DNA from 3 places in the Pseudoalteromonas sp. ABV4_021 genome. Region 1 is predicted to be linked to each of the others. Evidence: predicted binding sites of a transcription regulator. Region 1 holds the regulator's gene; each other region holds the start of a gene.

The links. The regulator sigma-54, encoded in region 1, starts transcription at its own class of promoters, with help from an activator protein. The targets are predictions, from matches to a motif close to GTTGGCACGNNNNTNGNNT.
Region 2: a site for sigma-54 is predicted at 6,073-6,091, ahead of ACXAFE_RS13955 (YggN family protein). Genes of this name have one in related genera too.
Region 3: a site for sigma-54 is predicted at 3,906-3,924, ahead of flgJ (flagellar assembly peptidoglycan hydrolase FlgJ). Genes of this name have one in related genera too.

The regions. Positions count from the first base shown of each region.
Region 1 is NZ_JBSWVB010000001.1:2,808,870-2,816,729, reverse strand. Features, by position in the region: gene mgtE (magnesium transporter) at 1-1,335, opposite strand, end outside; gene ACXAFE_RS13040 (HPr family phosphocarrier protein) at 1,459-1,731, opposite strand; gene rapZ (RNase adapter RapZ) at 1,747-2,595, opposite strand; gene ptsN (PTS IIA-like nitrogen regulatory protein PtsN) at 2,611-3,066, opposite strand; gene hpf (ribosome hibernation promoting factor) at 3,068-3,355, opposite strand; gene ACXAFE_RS13020 (RNA polymerase factor sigma-54) at 3,378-4,874, opposite strand; gene lptB (LPS export ABC transporter ATP-binding protein) at 4,953-5,678, opposite strand; gene lptA (lipopolysaccharide transport periplasmic protein LptA) at 5,675-6,193, opposite strand; gene lptC (LPS export ABC transporter periplasmic protein LptC) at 6,195-6,746, opposite strand; gene kdsC (3-deoxy-manno-octulosonate-8-phosphatase KdsC) at 6,746-7,318, opposite strand; gene ACXAFE_RS12995 (KpsF/GutQ family sugar-phosphate isomerase) at 7,315-7,860, opposite strand, start outside.
Region 2 is NZ_JBSWVB010000001.1:3,015,145-3,023,004, reverse strand. Features, by position in the region: gene ACXAFE_RS14000 (cytochrome b/b6 domain-containing protein) at 1-136, opposite strand, end outside; gene ACXAFE_RS13995 (helix-turn-helix domain-containing protein) at 356-1,180, shown strand; gene ACXAFE_RS13990 (AzlC family ABC transporter permease) at 1,207-1,893, shown strand; gene ACXAFE_RS13985 (AzlD domain-containing protein) at 1,887-2,189, shown strand; gene ACXAFE_RS13980 (iron-containing alcohol dehydrogenase) at 2,225-3,376, opposite strand; gene ACXAFE_RS13975 (LysR family transcriptional regulator) at 3,519-4,391, shown strand; gene ACXAFE_RS13970 (glutathione peroxidase) at 4,475-4,957, shown strand; gene ACXAFE_RS13965 (MarR family winged helix-turn-helix transcriptional regulator) at 4,959-5,399, shown strand; gene ACXAFE_RS13960 (PA3496 family putative envelope integrity protein) at 5,686-5,865, opposite strand; gene ACXAFE_RS13955 (YggN family protein) at 6,144-6,962, shown strand; gene ACXAFE_RS13950 (HD domain-containing phosphohydrolase) at 7,036-7,860, opposite strand, start outside.
Region 3 is NZ_JBSWVB010000001.1:800,900-808,759, forward strand. Features, by position in the region: gene flgE (flagellar hook protein FlgE) at 1-334, shown strand, start outside; gene ACXAFE_RS03755 (flagellar basal body rod protein FlgF) at 487-1,233, shown strand; gene flgG (flagellar basal-body rod protein FlgG) at 1,252-2,040, shown strand; gene flgH (flagellar basal body L-ring protein FlgH) at 2,053-2,736, shown strand; gene ACXAFE_RS03770 (flagellar basal body P-ring protein FlgI) at 2,745-3,839, shown strand; gene flgJ (flagellar assembly peptidoglycan hydrolase FlgJ) at 3,974-4,963, shown strand; gene ACXAFE_RS03780 (FlgK family flagellar hook-associated protein) at 4,963-6,972, shown strand; gene flgL (flagellar hook-associated protein FlgL) at 6,978-7,860, shown strand, end outside.

The DNA.
Region 1 (7,860 bases):
GCCAAGGAAGGCAAAAATACCTACTACATCTGTTACTGTTGTTAGAATTACCCCGCCAGCGAGTGCTGGGTCGATATCTAACTTCTTTAAGATAAGCGGAATTGTTACCCCGGCACAACCTGCGGCAAATAAATTCATAAACATCGCAAAGGCAATCACTAAACCGAGCGTGAAGTCCCACTGCCAAAGCGCTACTACCGAAGCAATTAACACTGCCCAAATCACACCATTGAGCATACCAATCGCTATTTCTTTACCAATTAGCCAACGCTGGTTGGCATCGTTAATGTGGCCAACAGCCATCCCGCGAATAACTAAGGTGAGCGTTTGGCTACCGGCAATCCCCCCCATTGAAGGCACAATGCCGTTAAGTACAGCTAAAATCGGTAATATACCTAACGTTGATTCGAAAAAACCTGCCACAAATGCAGCGAGGATAGCAGTAATTAAGTTTACGCCAAGCCACACCGAGCGGCGCTTGGTACTTTTTACAACGGGCGCGAAGGTGTCTTCTTCGTCATCAAGACCCGCCATACTCATCATACTGTGTTCGGCTTCTTCACGAATTACATCAACAATGTCATCGATGGTTATACGGCCAAGTAATTGGCTGTCTTCGTCGATAACTGGGGCTGAAATCCAGTTATGACGTTCGAATAATTGAGCAACTTCTGACTCACCCATGCTAACAGGGATGGCTTCAGATTCATTATCCATAACTTCACGTACAGTGAGTAACGGACTTTTTGTCAATAATGTCGCAAGCTGAATATCGCCTAAAAACTTGTTTTCTTTATCGACAACATAAAGCTCATCGGTACCTTCTGGTAATTCGCCTTTTAAGCGTAAATAACGCAAAACTACGTCAAGCGTGACATCAGGGCGAATCGTGATGGTATCGGTACTCATTAGAGCACCTGCGGTTTCTTCCTCATAAGATAAAACAAATGTCGCTCGCTCTTGATCTGTTTTATCCATTGAGCCCAATACTTCTTGGTATACGGTATCGGGTAAGCTACGTAACACTTCTGCAAGGTCATCATCATCCATTTCTTCCGTTGCAGCGGCAATTAGCGCAGGATCCATTTGCGCGATAATACCGTTACGCACATCTTCAGAAAGCTCTTCTAGGGTTTCACCTTGCAGATCAGGGTCAACCAATTGCCATAAAACAGTACGGCTTTTATGCGGTGAAGACTCCAACAATAAAGCAATATCACACGGTGGCATATGTGCTAACATGCGTCGAACATGCACAAACATGCCGCTACTTAGGGCTTTTGTAACCTCATGTAGTTGTGTTTGTGAGTAGTCTTGTTCTAGCGCTTCTGGCATGTTCACCCTATTATTTATTGAAGGTTGGAGTGAATGATTGCAACTCTTTGATTTATTAGAGTTAACTTACGTCTAATTTATTGTAGCATTATTGCAGAAAAATGTTTTAACTAAGTTAGCTGTTTATTCGCCTTCGTTAAACTTAGCTTGAATTAAATCGCCTATGGCAAGTAACGCTTGCTCTTGGTCTGGCCCCTCACAACGCACTAACACCTCTTTACCTTGCGAGCTTTCTAATAGCATTAAGCCCAATACACTATCAGCTTCAGCCGTTTTGCTACCTTGGGATAAACTAATTTTTGCATCAAATGCCATTGCGAGTTTTGCAAGTTGGGTTGCAGCGCGAGCATGCAGCCCTAACTTGTTTTCGATTAAAAAACGTTTTTCAACTGGCATAGTAGTCACTTCTGCTTATTTGCTTACTTGCTCACGATGGTGTGCTTTTACGTTTTTATGGTGTTTGGCGAAGCTATCAGCCAGTGTTTGCGCTAAATAAACTGAACGGTGTTGGCCGCCAGTACAACCAATTGCAACGGTTAAATAGCTACGGTTATTACGCTCTAAATGTGGTAACCAAGTTTCAATAAAGGTTTGCACTTGCCATGCAAATTTATGAACCACAGGCTGGCTAGAAAGGAAGTCGATCACTGGTTTGTCTAATCCTGTTAATGGCTTAAGTGCTGGTTCCCAATGCGGGTTAGGTAAAAAGCGGGCGTCAAAAACATAGTCAGCATGTTTTGGAATACCGTGCTTATAACCGAATGACTCAAACGTGATAATTAACTGATTTGATTTTTTACCGAGTACTTTCTCTCTTATGCTATCGGCAAGTTGGTGAACACTTAAGCCTGTTGTATCGATAAAAATATCTGCTTGCGAGGCGATAGGATCGAGCAGTTTTTTCTCCGCTTCAATTGCTTCTTCTAGGGAGATATTATTCAGTGATAACGGATGCAAGCGGCGCGTTTCTGAAAAGCGCTTAATTAGCGTGCTATCATCACTATCAAGGTAAAATAAGGTTGGCGTTGCAAAACCAGGTAAATAGTCGAGTACTTCTTCTATTTCCTCTGGCTCTTTAGTCATATTGCGAGCATCAACACTCACTGCAATTTTATCGTATTTATCTGAAACTGAGCGGATCAACGAAGGCAATAAATTAACAGGAATATTGTCGACAACATAATACCCGAGATCTTCTAATACTCTGAGTGCGACTGTTTTTCCTGAACCAGAACGACCACTGACTAAAATAAGTTGCACTTACATCTCCCTTAGTTAACTCGCCTCACTACTAATGATTTGATATAGCTGATGATTATTTTCAGCGTGACGTAGTTGACGGCAAAACTGCTTATCTTTTAGTTTATCAGCGATGGTGGCTAAAGTCTGCAAATGTTGCTGGCACTTTTGTTCTGGTATGAGCAGTACGATAAAAATATCAACATCTTTATCGTCAATAGCATCAAAGGGAATAGGTGACTGATTTACAATTAAAAAGCCAATGGTATTTTGTAGGCCATCAATGCGGCCATGAGGAATGGCGAGGCCTTTACCAATACCCGTGCTACCTAGTTTTTCGCGTTGCAGCAAGGCTTCAAGAAACTCTTGAGAAGTAATATCAGGTGCTTGCTGATGGGCAAGGTCGCTAATAAATTCAAACAGTCTTTTTTTGCTATTAAAAAGGACCGCGGTTTTAGCGCAGTCCTCAGCAATAATATCGGTTAATTTCATTTTAGTGGCGAGAAAGTTTCTCTTTGTGCTTAATTACTTGACGGTCTAGTTTATCGACCAAACCATCGATTGCTGCATACATATCTTGTTGTGCTTCAGATGCGAACAGTTCACCGCCATTAACGTGCATCGTTGCTTCTGCTTTTTGTGATAACTTTTCAACATCTAGAATAACGTGCACGTTATTTATGTGATCAAAATGCCTCTCTAGTTTTGCAAATTTGTTAGTGACATAGTCTCTTAAAGAATCAGTAATTTCTACGTGACGACCTGTTAAGTTTAATTGCATAAGCATTTTCCTTCTATTTGGTCTAGATCAGGCTCTTGCGCTGATTAGACGGTGGTATGGATAGCGACTCACGGTATTTTGCGATAGTGCGTCGCGCCACTTTAATTCCTTGTTCTGCTAGTAAATCGGTAATCTTGCTATCGCTTAATGGCTTAGCAGGATTTTCCGCCGCAACTAGCTTTTTGATCAGTGCTCGAATCGCGGTAGATGAACACTCACCCCCATTTTCCGTGCTAACGTGGCTTGAAAAAAAGTATTTAAGCTCGTAAATGCCACGTGGTGTATGCATGTATTTTTGCGTTGTTACACGCGAGATAGTCGATTCATGCATCTCGACCATTTCGGCAACGTCGTTTAAAACCATAGGCTTCATTGCTTCGTCACCATATTCAAAGAATGCCTGTTGTTGTTCAACAATGCAATTGGCTACTTTTAATAAAGTATCATTGCGACTTTCTAAGCTTTTAATAAACCATTTAGCCTCTTGCAAATGGTTGCGAATAAACTGGCTGTCAGTGCTTGATTTCATTGAGCGAGTAAGCGCAGCATATTGTTCATTCACGCGGATCTTTGGCATGCTATCGTTGTTTAAATCAACGCGCCAGCGTCCTTTAATTTTCTTTACTGAAACATCAGGAACAACATACTCTGGCTCTTCATGAATGATGCTTTCAGCTGGCTTTGGATTAAGGCTATGTATTAATGTTAAGACTTCTTTTAACTCAGGTTCTTTGAGTTTGGTCTTCTTCATTATGGTACGATAGTCTCTTAACCCCAAAAGTTCCATATGGTTTGAGATTACGCTCTTTGTTTCATTTAGCCAAGGGGTATTTTTGTCGTACTGATTGAGCTGGATCAATAAACATTCTTGTAACGAACGGGCAGCAATACCAACAGGATCAAAGAGTTGAACTCGTTTAAGCACAGCTTCAATTTCATCTAGTTCAATTTGCTCTTGGTCGTCAGATTGCTGTACCGCTTCTAAAATTTCTTCGCTACTTTGTGTTAAATAACCTGAATCGTCTACCGCTTCAACAATAGTGGTTGCGATCATCTCGTCGGTGTCGCTGAACGGCGTTAAGCGTAATTGCCACATTAAGTAATCTTGCAATGACTCGCTGGTTGAGCCTTGATATACAGTATCGTTATCAGGAGCTGGGGCGTTACTGACAGAAACAGGTGCGGCGCTGATATAATCATCCCACGACACATCCATAGCTAAATCGTCAGAGATATTCTCGTTGCTAAGTGCGTCGCTTGATTCAATTTCACTTTGGCTTGGCGCTGCTTCAACATCATCGCCGTTTAATGATTCGTCTTTGTTTGACTCAGTGTTTTCGTTGTTTTGTTTATCGTCACTGTAGTCAATGTCTTCTTCAAGTAAAGGATTGGCGTCAAGCGCTTCTTGAATTTCTTGCTGCAAATCTAACGTGCTCAGTTGCAGCAGGCGAATAGCCTGTTGCAATTGTGGAGTCATTGTTAGTTGCTGCCCAAGGCGAAGCTGTAAAGATTGCTTCATGTAGTTATTCTAATCCTTCTTTCGATTTCAAGCCGCTAGTTAACAATTCAATTCCAAATTCAAGGCCTATAACTATTACTATAGTCTGAATTGTTCACCTAGGTACACATCGCGTACTTTTTGGTTGTTTAAAACGTCTTCGGCCGTGCCTGATGCGATTAATTCGCCGTGAGAAACAATGTAGGCTTTCTCACATACATCTAAGGTTTCACGCACATTGTGGTCCGTTATTAATACGCCAATACCGCGATTTTTCAAATGCTCAATTATTTTCTTTATATCTATCACTGAAATAGGATCAACACCAGCAAAAGGTTCATCTAACAGGATAAATTTGGGGTTTGCGGCTAATGCGCGCGCAATTTCCACACGACGACGTTCACCGCCCGACAATGCCATACCCTGTGAATCTCGGATATGGCCAATGTTAAATTCTTCTAATAAATCATCGAGCGCTTCTTCGCGTTGCACACGATTAAGTTCTTTGCGTGTCTCTAGAATCGCCATGATGTTTTGATACACAGTAAGCTTTCTAAAAATCGACGATTCTTGCGGTAAATAGCCGATGCCTAAACGGGCGCGACTATGCATTGGTTGCAGTGTAATGTCATTATCATCAATGCGAATAACGCCATTGTCGCTCGGTACTAAACCAACAATCATGTAAAAGGTCGTTGTTTTACCGGCACCGTTAGGGCCAAGTAAACCAACAATACTGCCAGCTTTCACTTCTAAACCAACATTTTTTACCACTTGGCGTGATTTGTAACTTTTAGCCAGCTTTTCGGCAATTAATGTGCTCATTGTCCGCCTTGTTCATTTTGCGTATTGATGATGGTTTTTACTTGGTTAGTTGAGTTTTCAGCTTTTTTAGAGGTCACCGTTTCAGCTGCGCGATCATATATGATGGTATCTGCTGACATCATGTCGCCATTTTGTTGAAATTTAGCGCTACCAGACATTGTAAATAATGATTTAGCCACGTCGTAAGTGACTTTTTTAGCACTTGCGACAATGATTGACCCATCTTCTTGTTCAGCACTAAATTTTACCGGATCACCACTGGCAATAAGTAATTGCTGGTTATCACCTAACTCAGCTCGTTTATGTGCTTCAAGGTAATCGGCGGTGATGGTCATATTGCCATGCTTAATTTGTACATTATGGCGAAAAATACCGACATTTTCTTTTAAGCGAGCAGCTTGCTCATCGGCGTCAATCTCAAGTGGATGCTTAAGTTTGATCTGCTCAGCGATAGCGTGTCCACTTGTGATACACAAAGTGAAAGCTAGTCCAGCGATTGACAGTAAATTCGTCATGTTATTGGTCATAATAAGTGGTCTTTGTATGGTTTATTAACTTAATAACTTGCTCTTCTAAATTAGCATTGAGGCCTTGTCCTTTAATTTCAAGTCCCGGACCTGTCATTTTTACTTCGGATTGAGAAGTCATTAGTTTGCTATTAATTAAATATTCTACACTTGCCGCTTCAATTGTATTGAGCATGATATTTGGCGTTAGACTTTTGGCAATAACGTTTTGTTCCAAAATGAGCTTTTCGTTATTGTAGAGCGTGGCCTCATCGGCTGTGAGCTGCCACACACCTTGTTCTGAAAAAATAGTAAATTGTGGTTTTTCAAAGTGGGTAAAACCTAAATCTTGATACATCGACATTTTTCGCGCCATTACTTTATGGCTAACAGTACCAGATTCATTAAAGTTGGTTTGTTTTAAGTCGGTTGCAATGTAATCAGGAATACTGGCAACGTTTTCAACAATCGGTTTTGGTTCTTTAGGTGTAAAGAAGTAAGGCAACCAAAGCCAAACCATAGCAATGGTGAAAAGTATAGTAAGTGCAATACGCGCCGACATTAGCTGCTACTGCCTGCATGGCTGAGAGTTTTGTTTTGGCTCAGCATAATTAAATCGGTCAGTTCTCTTACGGCGCCAAAACCGCCTAGCATGGTAGTTTTATAATCAGCGATGCGTTTTACCAGAGGATGAGCATCATTGGTTGCTACGGCAAAGCCTACTAATTCCATTACGGGTAAATCAGGGCTATCGTCGCCAATATAAGCAATGTTTTCGTTATCAAGTGATAGCGTGTGTTTTAAGTTATTAAAAGCGACAATTTTATCTTCTTGCCCTTGATAGATATGCTGAACAGTAAGGCTTTTCATGCGGTTTTCCACAATCTTTGAGTTGCGCCCAGTAATTACCGCAACCTGTATGCCACTATTGATAAGCGACTTAATACCAAAACCATCTTTAGTGTGAAATGCTTTAAGTTCTTCGCCATCATTACCAAGGTAAATGCGACCATCAGAAAATACGCCATCGATATCACAAATTAACAGTTTAATTTTGTTTGCTTTTGCAAATACGTCAGCACTGGTTTGTGCATATAATTCGTTAAAAAGCTGTTGTGATGCAGTTAAACTCATAAAACACCTGCCTTAAGTAAATCCTGCATATTAAGTGCGCCAATAGGCTGTTGTTGCTGGTCAACTACAAGCAAACCGTTTATTTTCTTTTGTTCCATTATGTTTAAGGCTTCAGCAGCAAGCATCGATTCATTTGCTGTTGTACACTGTTTAGTCATCACTTCTGAAATAGCTGTAGCGTGAATATCAATGCGTTGTTCTAAAATCCGGCGTAGGTCACCATCGGTAAAAATACCTGAAAGTAATCCGTTATTGTCGACAACCGCTGTCATACCAAGCCCTTTGGCTGTCATTTCTAACAGAGCGTTTTTAACCGTTGTGTTTTCTGCAACCACAGGTAATGCTTCGCCGTGATGCATAATGTCTTTAAGCATTAACAATAGGCGCTTACCTAAGCTGCCGCCAGGGTGTGATAAAGCAAAGTCATCGGCGGTAAAGCCTTTTTCTTCAAGTAGTGCAACAGCAATTGCATCACCCATCGCTAAGGTTGCTGTAGTACTTGCTGTAGGTGCGAGTCCTAAAGGGCAGGCTTCTTCTGAAAT
Region 2 (7,860 bases), 210 kb from region 1:
CTAATAGTGTGAAGCCTGCGACAAAGTGCACTTCCATAAGGCTGTTTTCAGCCGAATAGTAAAGTGTTGCAACTAATGCGACCATGCTCCAATGGAAAAAACGGATAAATCCATCCCATACTTGTGTTTTTTGCATTTTGGCCCCTAAAGCGTGTTATAAAAATAAATCAATATGTAAGGTCTTTAAACCCAAATTGAAGTCTTACTATGTTGCCATAAATCAGATGAATACGATAAGCAAATACGTTAAACACCATAAAAAATGTTATTGAGCAATTTTGTACAATTTTAAAAAAACCGCTTGGCTATACTGATTGTGTAAATATTTTGCTCCCTTTATTTTTGAGAAGCGTTCATGGAAAAAACAGTCTTTCAATATCATCAGGATTTAAATGGACTCGAAGTACTAAAAGCGCAGTATAAGCAGCAGAATTTCGCACGCCATAGTCATGAAGGTTATACCATAGGGTTAATTGAAAATGGTGCACAGCGGTTTTTTCGCAGTGGTGAAAATCATGTCGCGCCAGCAAGCAGTATTATCTTAGTTAATGCAGACCAAGTACATAATGGTCAAACTGCGACGGAGCATGGCTGGGGTTACCGTGCTATGTATCCAACTCCAGAGTTATTTGAAGGGCTAACTGATGGGATTGGTAAAGCAAAACTAGGCGCGCCTTATTTTGAACAAGCGGTAGTGTTCGACCCTGTATTAGCAAAGCAAATGGCGGTTACCTTTGATTTACTCGCGACTGAGAAAAGTGTGTTGGCAAAGCAGTCAGCATTGTATCAATTATTAATTAATTTAATTGCTCGCCATAATAAACGAGCTTTTAATTTAAAAGGGCTATCACGCAAACCACAACTAAACTCGGCGCTTGATTATTTGCGCGATTATTATTTCGATAATATTAGTCTGACCGAACTTGCCGCGATTGCTCATATGAGTCCGTTTCACTTTATTCGGCAGTTTAAGGCTGAAACAGGTATGACACCGCATGTTTATCAAACGCAATTTCGTATAAATCGCGCCAAGCAAATGCTACGCTCGGGGCTTGCGATTAATGAAGTGGCACTATCCGTTGGTTTTTATGACCAAAGTCACTTTCATCGATATTTTAAGAAGAATATGGGGTTGACCCCTAAGCAGTACAGCAAGGCAGTACTTTACCAAGTCTCATAAATTATTGGTCAATCAACGAGAATTAAATGAAAACAGCAATTGCTAAAGGGTTTTGGGATATGCTCCCACTCAATCTAGCGGTGATCCCATGGGGTATTTTATGTGGCTCGCTGGCAGTGCAATCGGGTTTTAGTCCGCTAGAAGCACAGCTAATGTCACTATTGGTGTTTGCCGGTTCTGCGCAACTTGTTGCAATAGAACTAATCGCTGGTAACGCCTCACTTATCACCATTTTAGTCACTACTTTTATTATTAGTGCTCGCCACTTTTTGTATGGCTTAAGTGTGCGCCATCGTTTAATTGATAAGCCGCTTAAGTGGCGTTTAGGCTTGGGGTTTTTACTAACGGATGAACTTTTTGCTTTTTCACATCACCATAGGGCATATCAAGGGAAAGTAAGGCTAATTTACGCCTTAGTTGCGGGCGGCAGCTTTTATATCGCTTGGAATATTTGGACACTTATAGGTGTTGTTGCAGGGGCGTTACTGCCAGACCTAACTCAGCTTGGGTTAGACTTCGCGATCGCCTCAATTTTTATCGCCTTGGTGATCCCAAGTATCAACAATTGGCCAGTTTTAATAGCGTGTTTAACCTCGGCTATCAGTATTGTTATTTTTAAACTTTGGCAATTTGAACTTGGACTTATTTTCGCCGCACTGCTTGGCATGAGTGTGGGTTATGTGCTTGAAAGCAGGCGAGGTGCAAAATGCTAGAGATTATTTTTTTGATGGCATGCATCACATTCACAACGCGTTTTTTATTTTTATCTAAGCGTTTGCCCTTTAGCATAGGGCCTAAAATGCAGCGTTTTTTAAGTTTTAGCGCGCCGTGTGTGCTTACTGCGATTTGGGTACCGATTGTATTTGTACAAAAGGGGGAGTTGGCTATTTCGCTCGATAATCCGTATTTAATCGCAGCAGGTGTTGCCGTTTTACTGGCATATCGCTTTAAGAATTTATATGTCACTACCGTGGTGAGTTTGGTGGTGTTCTTTTTACTGAAACTCTAACTGCTTTAAAGCAGTTAGAGTTTAGCAGTGGGCGCTTAAACCGATGCCTTTAATACTGCGCGGCTTATATCAAGTGTTACTTGTTGGCTTTCACCAAGCTCAGTCATACCGTGACGTTCAAGCTGTTCAACGACAGCATCAGCTACTTTTTCATCTAACTGGTAATCGCTTAAACGCGTTGGCATGTTTACCGAGTGGAAAAACGCCTCGGTTTTTTCAATCGCTCGGTCAATAGCTAAGTTTTTATCTTGCTCTGTAATACCCCAAATGCGTTCAGCATACTGCAATAACTTCGCTTCTTTTTGTTGGCGCATCGCATTTATCATGCGTGGCAGCACAATCGCGAGAGTTTGCGCGTGATCTAAGCCGTATAATGCAGTTACTTCATGGCCAAGCATATGTGTAGACCAGTCTTGTGGTACACCTGCACCAATTAGCCCATTTAGCGCCATAGTTGCCGACCACATTAGGTTTTCTCGAACCATCATGTTATCTGGTTCTGCGAACACACGTGGACCATCTTCAATTAGCGTATGCAATAAGCCTTCAGCAAAACGATCTTGCACTTTGGCACCATGGTCAAATGTTAAGTATTGCTCCATAACGTGCACAAATGCGTCAACGATACCGTTCGCTAATTGTCTTTCAGGTAATGTTTTTGTTACTTGTGCATCAAGTACAGCAAACTTTGGTTGTACTTTTTCACTCGCGAACGGCAGCTTGTCGTTGGTGTCGAGCTTAGATACAACTGAATAGCTATTTGATTCCGAGCCTGTAGCAGGTAAGGTAAGTACAACACCAATTGGCAGGGCGTCTGTTACTTCTGCTGCTTTTGCTAAAATATCCCATGGTTCACCATCGAACTTGGCCGCAGCAGCAATAAACTTTGTGCCATCAATAACGGAGCCACCGCCTACCGCAAGTAAATAATCGATGTTGTGCTCTTTTATTTGTGCAACTGCACGCATTGCGGTTTCATAACTCGGGTTTGGCTCAATACCCGAAAACTCAAAAACTTGGTGTTCACTCAGGGCATCGGTTACCTGCTGGTAAATACCATTTTGTTTGATACTGCCACCGCCATAAATAACCAGTACTTTTGCTGACTGTGGGATCTCGTGTTGAATACTTGCGATTTGGCCTTGGCCAAAAATAATTTTAGTTGGATTTACAAAACTAAATTCCATTGCATTGCCTCAATTAGGTACGGTAATTAAAGCCAGTCTAACGTTTTTCTGAGTTGGGAAAATCCCCACCGTTGACAAATCACTTTTGCATGTATGCAATAATAATTGTGTTTTAATTTTTATTTTTGCATAGGTGCTCGGTATGAACTGGCAAGGGATCAACGAATTTTTGGCTGTAGTGGACAGTGGTAGCTTTACTCAAGCCGCTAAAGTGCTTGATGTGTCAACATCACATATTAGCCGTAGCGTCTCGCAGTTAGAGTCGAGATTGGGTGTTGCGCTTTTAAAACGCACAACGCGTTCGCTTAATTTAACTGAAGCAGGGCAGCAATATGCAGCCTCATTACACTCGATTCAATCTGCAATGGAAGAGGCTAACCTTGCGCTGCAAGGTGAACAACAAGAACCGAAGGGCAAAATTAAAATCTCGTGTGCCGGCGATTTTGCCTCCAAGCAAATAGCACCAAAGCTCGCGCAGTTTTGTCAGCGGTATTCACAAGTGTCGATTACCATGGATTTTAATAACCGCAATGTAGATTTGATTGCCGAAGGCGTTGATTTAGCGATTCGATTTGGCCGAATGGCAGACTCTAATTTGATTGCACGGCCTCTTTCAACACGTGTTATGACTTTAGTTGCATCGCCTGAGTACTTAGCAAAGTTTCCTGCACCAAGCCATCCAGAGCAATTGATAGAGCATAATTGTTTAATAGCGGTTACTAACCGTTGGCGCTTTAATATGGGCGACAATATTAAAGAGTTTAAGGTGGCTGGACGTTGGCGCAGCAATAATGGAGAAGCGCTGCTGCAAGCGTGTTTATCTGGCTTGGGCATTGCTCATCTAGCGTATGATATTGTTGGTGACTATATTGAAAGTGGCAAATTAGTAAGCTTATTAGACTCATATCAAGTTGCTGATAACGCCTCTTGGCTGGTTTACCCCAACCGTGATCTAATGCCCTTAAGAGTACGTTTATTAATCGATTTTTTAATTGAAGAGTTTAAATCGAGATGACCGGGATTTATTTCAATTTTTGAACTATTATTGTGCGATTATATCGCGCACGATATATTTGACTGCAATAGAGGAGAAAGCTAATGGCACCATTTTATCAATTTAGTATTAACAGTTTGCAAGGTCAGAATATCGACTTTGCAGATTTTGCAGGCAAAGTCGTATTAGTTGTAAATACTGCGAGTAAGTGTGGATTAACACCACAATATGAAGGTCTTCAAGCGTTACACAAAAAGTATAGCGACCAAGGTTTAGTTATTATTGGTTGCCCATGTAACCAGTTTGGCCAACAAGAACCAGGCTCGCCAGAACAAATTCAGGGCGAATGTTTAATTAACTATGGCGTTGATTTCACTATGACAGAGAAAATCGATGTAAATGGTGAAAATAGCCACCCACTTTATAAGTATTTACGCACTGAATTGTCGGGTATTTTAGGCAATAAAATTAAGTGGAACTTTACTAAGTTTTTAATTGGCCGAGATGGCAAACCAGTTAAGCGTTTTGCGCCTACAACAAAACCGGATGCGCTTGCTAGCTATATCGAAAAAGCGCTGGCGCAATAGTATGACAAGTAAGCCTGAGCAACTGTTAGAAAATCAACTTTGCTTTCCAATTTATGCGGCGTCACGCTTAGTGACGCGGCTTTATCAGCCTGAGTTGGACAAATACAAACTAACGTATCCGCAGTACGTTATTTTACTGATTTTATGGCAGCAAGATGGCGTGACTGTAGGTGAAATTGGGCAGCAGGCAATTTTAAACAATAATACATTAACGCCTATTTTAAAGCGTATGGCCGACAATAACTTAATTGAGCGCAGGCGTGATGATTGGGATGAGCGAAAAGTACGTATTTATTTAACTGATTACGGTAACTCCCTACAGCAGTCGCTTTCGTGCCTACCTTCACAACTGGTAGATAAAGTAGGGTTAGATCTTGATAAGGCGGCCCAACTAAAAGCACTGCTCGGTGATTTAATGTCGCAGTTAAACGAACACAGCTAACCTAAATTTAGGTGAATTCGTTCAGGTTAACTAAAGCGTTTTGTTCTTTGTTGTTGCTTATTGATTTAGTCCGCTGGCCTACAAAGCAACGCCGATATCAAAAAGCTTTGAATTTGAACAGAGTTTAGACCACAAAGCTCAACAAGCTCTACTTTTATGGATTAATTTGTATTGGCTGATTTTTATTATTTTGTGTGACTAAGTTTGGAATTAGGGTTGTGCAATGCCCGCCACATAAAGCATCAACAGTGGCTAATTATTTTTTGAACAATGGCGCGAAATGCTGTTATAGCTCATCCCAGTAATTGTGGGTGTCATCCATGCCAATGGATTTTCGTAATCGCTTTCTTTCTAAAATATCTTCTAAACGTTTTTTAACTTCGCGTTTATGTTCGTTTTCTTGGTTGTTTTCTAAATCGCTATTTAGCGGCTCTTGATTGTTTATGTTTTGGTAATTGTCTTTCATGATCACCCTCAACATTAAATGTTTAAGCACTCATAAACAGTAATAACCATTATTGTATTTTGCGCAAGTAAATATATTTCAAATTACTTGGTCAAATACACAAATCATATGGTTAAATTTACTATTTTTTAGTTTTTACATGCTTTTATAGAAACTTTTAAAGTCATGAAAAATAGTTATCTATTTGTATTTTAATTGTTTTTTAAATTTGGCACTGACCTTGATATAGCTAAATCAACGAGAGAAAAAATTAAAACGCAAAAGATACGGGAATCACTATGAAAAAATTACTTTTAACAACAGCAGTGGCAGCGTGTATTGGCTTATCAACAAATGCAGTAGCACATCAAGATGGTCACGACAGCAATATGAGCTTTTCGTCGGATAGCTGCAATTTAGAATTTAATAACACCTTAGCGATTACGCCTGATACGGTTAATATCAAAGCCGAGTCAGGAGAAGTGGTTATTGACCAAGATGGTAACTTGCAGATTAATGGTGAGGCGCAGTCACTCTCTGCAGCGGATCAAACATTACTTGCCCGTTACTCTAGCGATGTGCGCGGTCAGGTTCCACAAGTGGCTGAGATTGCGATGGAAGGTGTCGCGTTAGCAGGTGTTGCCCTAAGCGAAGTGGGCAATGCATTTGGCTTAAAAAATATGGCTACAATGGAACAAATGATGTCAGAGATTGGCGATGAAATTCATGCGGCATTTTATGACGGCGGCACATTCATAATGGATCAGGGTCGTTTCGATAACATTGGCGACACATTCGATAGTAAGTTCGATCAGCAGATGGAACAAGCAATGGAAGAAATGATTATGGAATCCATTGGCAGCTTGCTGATTACGCTAGGTAGCGAAATGTTAAGTTCTGGCGGCGATATGAGCGAGTTTGAGCAGCGCATGGAACGTATGGGCGAGCAAATTGAAGAAAAAGTTGAGCTACAAGCGAAGAATATTGAGCAAAGAGCCGACCAAATGTGTTTTGACTTTAAAGACCTAGCAATGCAAGAGGATGAGTTACAAGCACGTATTCCGGCACTTGCAAATTACGATGTATTTAAAGTGGAAACGAAAAAATCATCAATCTAAATTAAGGATGTTGAATTTAGATTAAAGCGTCAGTCATCAATGTAAGGGAGCCTAGGCTCCCTTTTTATTCGTACTAGTTCATTTGTTCAGGTTTTAGATATTGCTCAGCGTATTTTTCGGGAATTTTTTCTGAAATGAAAAAGTTTAATAAGGTTTGATCTAATTCTTCATTTGCGGCCAACTTTTGCATAATTTCAAGCGCTTGAGTAAGGGTTTTGGCTTGTTTATAGGGACGATCTGACGACGTTAATGCTTCAAAAATATCGGCAATGGCCAAGATTCTGGCTTCAAAGCTAATCGCTTCACCCGACAAGCCTTTAGGATAACCTTGTCCATTGAGCTTTTCGTGGTGTGCTCCGGCTATTTCAGGTACTCGATTTAAGTGCTTCGGGAACGGGAGCTTTTCAAGGATTTCTATTGTTTGCACAATATGGTGATTAATCGCGTAGCGCTCTTCGTTATTAATTGTTCCTGACCGAATACTCAAGTTATAAAGTTCACCCAAGTTATTTCTCAAAGCAGGCTGTACTAAGGTATATTTTTGCTTGTCACAATTTAGGTTCTGATCTGCTAGCAAATGACTTGTTTTATTCACGAGCAGTCCGATATCCTGAGTTAGTTGGGTTGAGTCATAGCGGGTAAGCTCTTCTTGCGACAGACCAAGACGTTCGTCAAAATAAGGTCGCCACATACGTTGTGATATTTTTTCGAGTTTAGTGATGTCACTGTCAGAAACAAATTCGGCTGTGTTGCAGTATGCAACATGGGCAAAATCTTGTTCTAGCTGATTTATTTGTTGCTGCAATTGGGCTTCAATTTGGTCTTTGTCTACGCTAGCTAGTTGCTGCTTTAACGCAGCAATTTCTAAATCACGTTTTACAACCTCAAAACGCGTTCT
Region 3 (7,860 bases), 2.0 Mb from region 1:
TATTGGTACCGATGGTAAGATCGTTGCGTCATACAGTAACGGTGATTCAACCTATATTAGCCAAGTGTCTATGGTACGATTTGCTAATTCACAAGGTTTATCTCAGGTAGGTAATACAGCGTGGAAAGAAAGTTTAACATCAGGCGAGCCAATAGCAGGTGAACCGGGTTCGGGTACATTAGGTACGATTAATTCAAGTGCGCTTGAGCAATCTAACGTAAACTTAACCAACGAACTTGTTGATTTAATTTCCGCGCAGCGAAACTTCCAAGCGAACTCACGAGCTTTAGAAGTTAATTCAACACTGCAACAAAATATCTTACAGATCCGCTAATTTAGTTAGCGTAATTCACTTCTTTATAGGGCTGATTTTTCAGCCCTTTTTTATTCTATTTGTTATTTCTTAATCGCGTCAATTTTCAATCATTGCGATTGGCATCATTTTTGCTCTACCTAACTATTAGTGATCATTTTTAGGTCGAGTCGATGGATAAATTACTTTATGTCGCTGCATCGGGCGCTAAACAAAATATGCTGGGCATTGCAGTCAAAGCTAATAATTTAGCTAATGCAAAAACCACTGCGTTTAAAGCTGATTTAGAGCAAGCGCGTTCTATGCAGGCTTTTGGTGAAGGCTTGCCAACACGCGTGTTTGCGATGGAAGAAAGACCGGGTTCACGTTTGAGTGCGGGCGCTTTATCTATGACCGGACGTGAACTTGATATTGCAGTCGGTGAAAACGGTTGGCTCGCTGTGCAAGATGCAAATGGTGACGAGGCCTACACACGTTCAGGCAATTTACGCATGAGTGAAACAGGGCAGCTATTTACAGCTAATGGCTTACCTGTAATCGGTGAAGCGGGTCCTGTTATTTTGCCAGTGCCGATTGAAAAAGTACAAATCGCCAAAGACGGCATGATCCAAGTTAGGCCGCAAGGTGCACCTGCAAATTTTATTGAAGATATCGACCGTTTAAAGTTGGTCAGTGCGTATGGTGTTCAACCTTTAGAAAAAGGGTTGGATGGCTTGTTTAGAAATAAAGATGGGACGGAACTGGATACCGACCCAAATATGACAGTAACCAGCGGTGCATTAGAAATGTCTAATGTGAACCCAGTTGATGAGATGGTGGGAATGATTTCACACCAACGTCAGTTTGAGTTGCAAGTCAAAATGATGAAAACCGCAGAGAAAATTGACGAAAGCCAAAGTTCTCTTATGCGAATTTATTAATGGTTTTTGGAGGTTAGTATGCATCCTGCATTGTGGATCAGTAAAACAGGTATCGATGCGCAGCAAACCGATACGTCTGTAATATCAAATAACTTAGCAAACGCGAGCACCGTAGGGTACAAAAAAAGCCGTGCGATTTTCGAAGATTTGCTTTATCAAAATATTAATCAGCCGGGCGGGCGCTCATCGCAAGATACGCAACTGCCATCGGGTTTAATGTTAGGTGCGGGTTCTAAAGTAGTTGCCACGCAAAAGAATTTCTCACAAGGAAATATGCTAACAACTGATAACTCGATGGATTGGATGATTCAAGGTCAGGGCTTTTTTGAAGTTGCGATGCCAGACGGTAGTCTTGCCTATACTCGAAACGGCCAATTTACTACGGATGAAGAAGGTCGCATCGTAACATCGGGTGCAGGTTATCCGTTACAACCAGAAATGAACGTCCCTGACGATGCACAGCAGATTATTGTATCGCAAGATGGCGAAGTGTCAGTACGTATCGCAGGACAAGCAGACAATGCAGTAATTGGTCAGCTCACCATTTCTGATTTTATTAATCCGTCAGGTCTTGAGCCTATGGGTCAAAACCTCTACACAGAAACCGCTGTAAGTGGTGCACCAGTGCAAGGTAACCCGAGTGTAGATGGACTAGGTGTGATTGTGCAGGGCTCTCTTGAAACATCAAACGTGAATGTAACCGAAGAGTTGGTAAATCTTATTGAGACGCAGCGCGTTTATGAGATGAATTCAAAAGTGATTTCTTCGGTTGATGAAATGCTGAGTTACATTAATCAGCAGCTTTAATAGGTGGTTAGCATGAGTAAGTTACTATTAACATTGATCGGCAGCGCACTTTTAAGCGGTTGTGTGACAACAGCAAACCGCTTCGTCGAACGTGATGATCCGTATTATGCGCCGCTGTATCCTGAAGATACCGATGTGTCGCAGGTCAACACGGGGTCGCTTTATAATATACATTACTCAAATGACCTTTATTCAGACCAAAAAGCGCTGCGCCAAGGTGACATTATTACCGTTGTGCTGAGTGAATCAACTCAAGCGTCAAAAACTGCAAAAACGGAAACTGACCGAGAAACGGACTTTGCACTATCACCGGTTACAGGATTTGGCGGCAACGCAGTTACGATCAATGGTGATGCGTTGCAATACGGTGTTGGTTCAGAGGGCTCATATAAAGGCGATGCGAAGTCAGATCAGTCAAACAGTCTAAACGGTAATATTTCAGTTAATGTGATGCGTGTATTACCAAACGGTAATTTAGTTATTCGCGGTGAAAAGTGGCTTACGCTTAATACCGGTGAAGAATTTATTCGTTTAGAAGGCATCGTTCGTCCGAAGGATGTTAGTGCTGACAATATGGTGATGTCTACCCGTATTGCAAACGCACGTATTCAGTACTCTGGTAAAGGGGCACTGGCAGATGCACAAGAAGCAGGCTGGTTAGCTCAGTTCTTCTTAAGCCCATTAAACCCTTTTTAGGAGGTCGCATGCGTAATTTTGCTATTGGTTTTATCGCGCTTCTTAGCCTTTTTAGTTTCCCAACAACAGCAGAACGCATTAAAGATGTGACTGTTGTTGAAGGGGTACGTAGTAACCAGCTTGTTGGTTATGGTTTAGTTGTTGGTTTGCCTGGCACAGGTGAAAAAAGTAGCTTTACCGAGCAAAGTTTTAAAGCCATGCTCAGCAGTTTTGGTATCACGTTACCAGCAAACTTAAAGCCTAAGATTAAGAATGTCGCAGCAGTAGCTGTACATGCAGATTTACCGCCGTTTGTGAAACCGGGTCAAACAATCGATGTTACCGTATCGTCAATTGGTAGCGCATTAAGCTTGCGCGGTGGTACATTAATTCAAACCTTTCTAAAGGGCGTTGATGGCAATGTGTATGCAATTGCACAAGGCAGCATGGTGGTTAGCGGACTAGGCGCCGAGGGTGCTGATGGCAGCAAGGTATTAGTAAATACACCAACTGTAGGGCGCGTTCCAAATGGCGCGATTGTCGAACGTGCGGTCGCATCGCCGTTCAACCAAGGTGATCACATTACATTTAATCTGCACCGTCCTGATTTTTCTACCGCAAAAGCCTTATCTGATACGATTAATGATTTAGTAGGCCCAAATACTGCCACAGCAATGGATGCAGCGTCGGTTAAAGTGTTAGCACCACGCGACCCAGCGCAACGCGTAGCTTACCTCGCTACTTTAGAAAATCTTGAATTCGAACCAGCTGATAACAGCGCAAAAATTATCGTTAATTCGCGTACAGGCACTATCGTGATTGGTAAAAATGTTACTTTAGAACCCGCTGCAATCACCCATGGTGGATTGACTGTCACGATTGCAGAGCAGCAAAACGTTAATCAACCCAACGCGCTTGCTGGTGGACAAACGGTTGTTACCGAGCAAAGCATTATAGATGTAGCACGCGATGATACCCGCGCCTTTGTGTTTGACCCAGGTGCGAGTTTAGATGATCTCGTGCGAGCGATTAACGAAGTCGGCGCGGCGCCAGGTGATTTAATGGCAATACTTGAAGCGTTGAAAGAGGCGGGCGCAATAAGTGGCCAACTAATCGTGATTTAAGTTTACAGATTGTTACTTGAGCCCTGCATTGCAGGGCTTTTTTGTTTAGTGCTTTAATTTGATTTCTTTGGCTTGATTTTTGCAATGGTTTATCAGTGTGTTTCGTAGCCAATTTATTGAATGAGAGCTGACTTATGGATGGTAACAACATAAATCATCAACAAAGTTTCTTTGACTTGAGTAACTTAGATTCTTTACGTCAAGAAGCGCTGCAGGGCGATCCTGATAAAAAGGCGCTTAAGCAAGTTGCAGCTCAGTTTGAATCTATTTTTACCCAAATGCTATTTAAAAGTATGCGAAAAGCCAACGAAGCATTTGAAGACGAAGATAGCCCGTTTAATGAAAGCAGCGTTAAATTTTATCGTGATATGCACGATCAGCAGCTTTCTATGGAGCTTTCACAAAGTGGTGCATTAGGGCTTGCCGATATTATTGTTCAGCAACTTTCACCCACGCCAGGAAAATACACCCCTGCAAGTTTGTTTTCATCAAGCCAAATTGCGCCAATGCAAAAGCCTTCATTGAATACCGCAAATACAGATTCACCAGAACAGATAAATACAACAGATGAAGACACCGCCTTTGAAAATGAGCAGTCGTTTGTTTCTGAACTTTGGCAGCACGCTAAAAGCGCAGCTGAAAAAATAGGGTTAAGTCCTGCTGTTATGTTGGCGCAATCTGCGCTTGAAACAGGCTGGGGAAAACATGTGATTACTAAAAGTGATGGGCAAAGCTCAAATAATTTTTTCAATATTAAAGCTGACCGCGCATGGCAAGGTGATAAAGCTGCTAAAGCGTCGCTTGAATTTGAACAAGGCGTTGCTGTTAAAAAACAATCTAACTTTAGAGCGTATAACAGCATTGCTGAAAGTTTTGATGATTTTGTTAACTTTTTACAGCAAAACCCACGCTATCAATCAGCACTGAAAACAACATCAGACCCATCTCAGTATCTCGATGAATTACAAAAAGCAGGGTATGCAACTGACCCTAATTATGCAGATAAAATTAAAGATGTGCTAAAGCGCAGTGAATTTACGCAAGCACTTAACGCTGTCGCTTCAGGAATAAATGTAAACGATATGATGAAAAGTTCGATAACAAGTTTAGGAGGCACTAACTAATGTCTTTTAATCTACTTAATATTGCAAACTCAGGTGTACGTGCAAGTTCAGAGTTACTGCAAACTACCAGTAAAAACATTACCAACGTCAATACCGAAGGTTATGTTCGAGAGCGCACAGAACATAGAACATTGTTCGATAATCAAGTTGGACTTGGGCAAACTTTCCGCTTAGTGAATAGTTTTGCACAAGAGCAGCTTAATCGCGATATTTCCAATGCGGCTTTTTACAACCAAATTGTTAGCGAGTCCGCGCGAGTAGATAGTCTATTTGCTGAAGAGTCTAATAGTCTCGGAACGAGCATCAACTCGTTGTTTGGCTCGTTACAAGATAGTTTAAACCAACCATCGTCTAATGTTAGCCGTTCCCTGTTTTTTAGTAATGCTCAAGGTTACATCGATCAGCTTAACCGATTATCGGGTATCGTTTTTGATCAAAAAACCATCGTTAACGATCAGCTCGAAATCTATGCGAATGAAGCTAATTCACTTATCACTAAGATTAGCGAGCTAAACTTATCAATTGCTTCGGGAACATCGGGGCCTGATGGCAGTGCTCTAAATAGCACTATCAATCAGCGTGATTTGGCAATTAAAGAGCTATCTGAATATATAGACATTGAAACACTTGATGGTCCAAATGGTGAAAAACTGGTGTTTATGGGCACGGGTGAAGCTGTTGTAATGGAAGATGGCGCGTTTAACTTATTTTCACTTTCTGGCGATCCTGATCCCAATTTTAAAGATTTAAAATTAGATGTGGATTCAGGCAAAGCCATTCCGCTTGAAGTCAATACCAGTGTACTAAAAGGAAAAATTGGTGGGCTACTAGCTTACCGTGAGGAAATACTGATTTCGTCACAAAACAAGTTAGGCCAATTGAGCCTAGCAATGGCGGATGCATTCAATCAGCAAAATAGGCTTGGATTAGACGGCGATGGCGAACTTGGTGGCGATTTATTTACCATTCCAACCGCTGGTGCTTATTCCTATGCAGCAAACACGGGTACGGCTCAAGTAAGTGGAACCATTGAACCGGGTAAAGGCAGTGAATTACCGCCAAATGATTTTTTAATTGAATATACAGCAGTGAACCAAATTACAGTTACTGCGCTTGATTCATATGGCGATCCAATTGGTACACCTATTGTTGCAGCTGTTGCTGCTGGGCAGGCTAATTCGGGCACAGCGGTAGGCGGAGAGCTTTTTGGTTTGCAAATTAATGTAGGAGCTGGCGCTGCACTTGGTGATAAATTTGAACTTAAACTTAACTCAGAGGCATCGACGAGCTTCGAGCTTGCAACCATGCGACCGGAAGATTTAGCGTTAGCTTCACCGATACGCACTAACAGCGACTTAGCCAACAGAGGGTCAGGTAATATAGCGTCAAGCACTGTTTCTGACACCACTGCACCAGGATTTAATCCAGGTCCACCGCCAGCTTTAGCCAACGGTACCATTACACTAACTAAAACGGCAAACCCTAATGAGTTTACAATTACAGATGGTGCACCACCCGTAACGAATACGGTTGTTTTAACACCGCCTTATGACAATGTTTTGGCACAAGCAGGTGCACCATACAATACCTATGGTTTTGATTTTAACCTTGAAGGTATAGCAGAAACGGGTGACTCATTTACTATTGAGTTTAATACTGATGGCTTTGACGATAGCCGAAACGGTCTTTTACTGGCAGATATTCAAAATCGAGAGTTAGTTAGGTCAAGTGCTATCGTAACCAATGGTGATAACCTCACTAAGATTAATGAAGCATACGGTAATATAGTGACTGATGTTGGTATGAAAACTGCGCAAGCTAAAACCAATCAAGTGGCATTTGATGCGTTAGCTAATCAATCTAATGCGTGGTATGAGTCGATTTCAGGTGTCAATTTAGACGAAGAAGCGGCTAATTTATTACGTTATCAACAATCTTATGCAGCAGCGGCAAAAATCTTAAGTACCGCAAGCACAGTATTTGACACAATTCTTAATGCAGCGAGGTAGTCGAGATGCGTTTATCGAATAATATTATGTATCAAAATAGCCTCGATAGTATTTTAAGTGGCCAAGAGAAACTTGTAGATTCTCAACTGAGAGTGAATACGCAGAAAAAAATACTAACAGCAGCGGATGATCCCGCAGCTATGGCACAAGCTAACTTGATTACGAAAAAATTAGAATTGAATGGCCAGTTTGACAAGAATATGAGTTTCTTGCGCGGGCGCTTAGAAGTAGAAGAAAATGCGCTTAAAAGTATGAATACGCAAATAGAGCGAGCACGCGAACTGTCTATTCAAGCTGGTAATGGTGCATATACTCACACCGATCGTGAGGGTATTAGTAAAGAATTAGCTGAAATTCAAAAAAGTTTACTTGATTTAATGAATACGCGCTCTGAAGATGGGCGTTTTATTTTCTCAGGTTTTCAAGATAGTAAAGCGACTTATTCTTACGATAGTGCTAGTCAAACCTATACATACAACGGCGATCAGGGTAACCACTCGATTCAAGTTGCTACTTCAACTTATATTCAAGCTACTGACAATGGCGCAGATTTGTTTGAAAAAACCAAAGCGCGGCTAAATGTTGCCAGTAATGCGATGACGATATTGCCGGGGGCAATTACCGCGGGCAGTGTGTATGTTAAGCAACAAGCTGAATTTGACCAATTTCACGCTAACTATTATGACCCGCTTACACCCGCAAATAATACTTTCAATGTAGTCGTTACGGCTGGCGCACCAGATCAGTACGAGATCAGACAAAATGGCTCGCCACTAGTACCTGCTGTCACAGGAGACTTTACCGGTGAGTCAATAGAATTTGCTGGCATGGAGATATCGCTGCAAGGTGCTGCGCCAGGGCAAGCTGATTTTACATTAGAACCTCCAA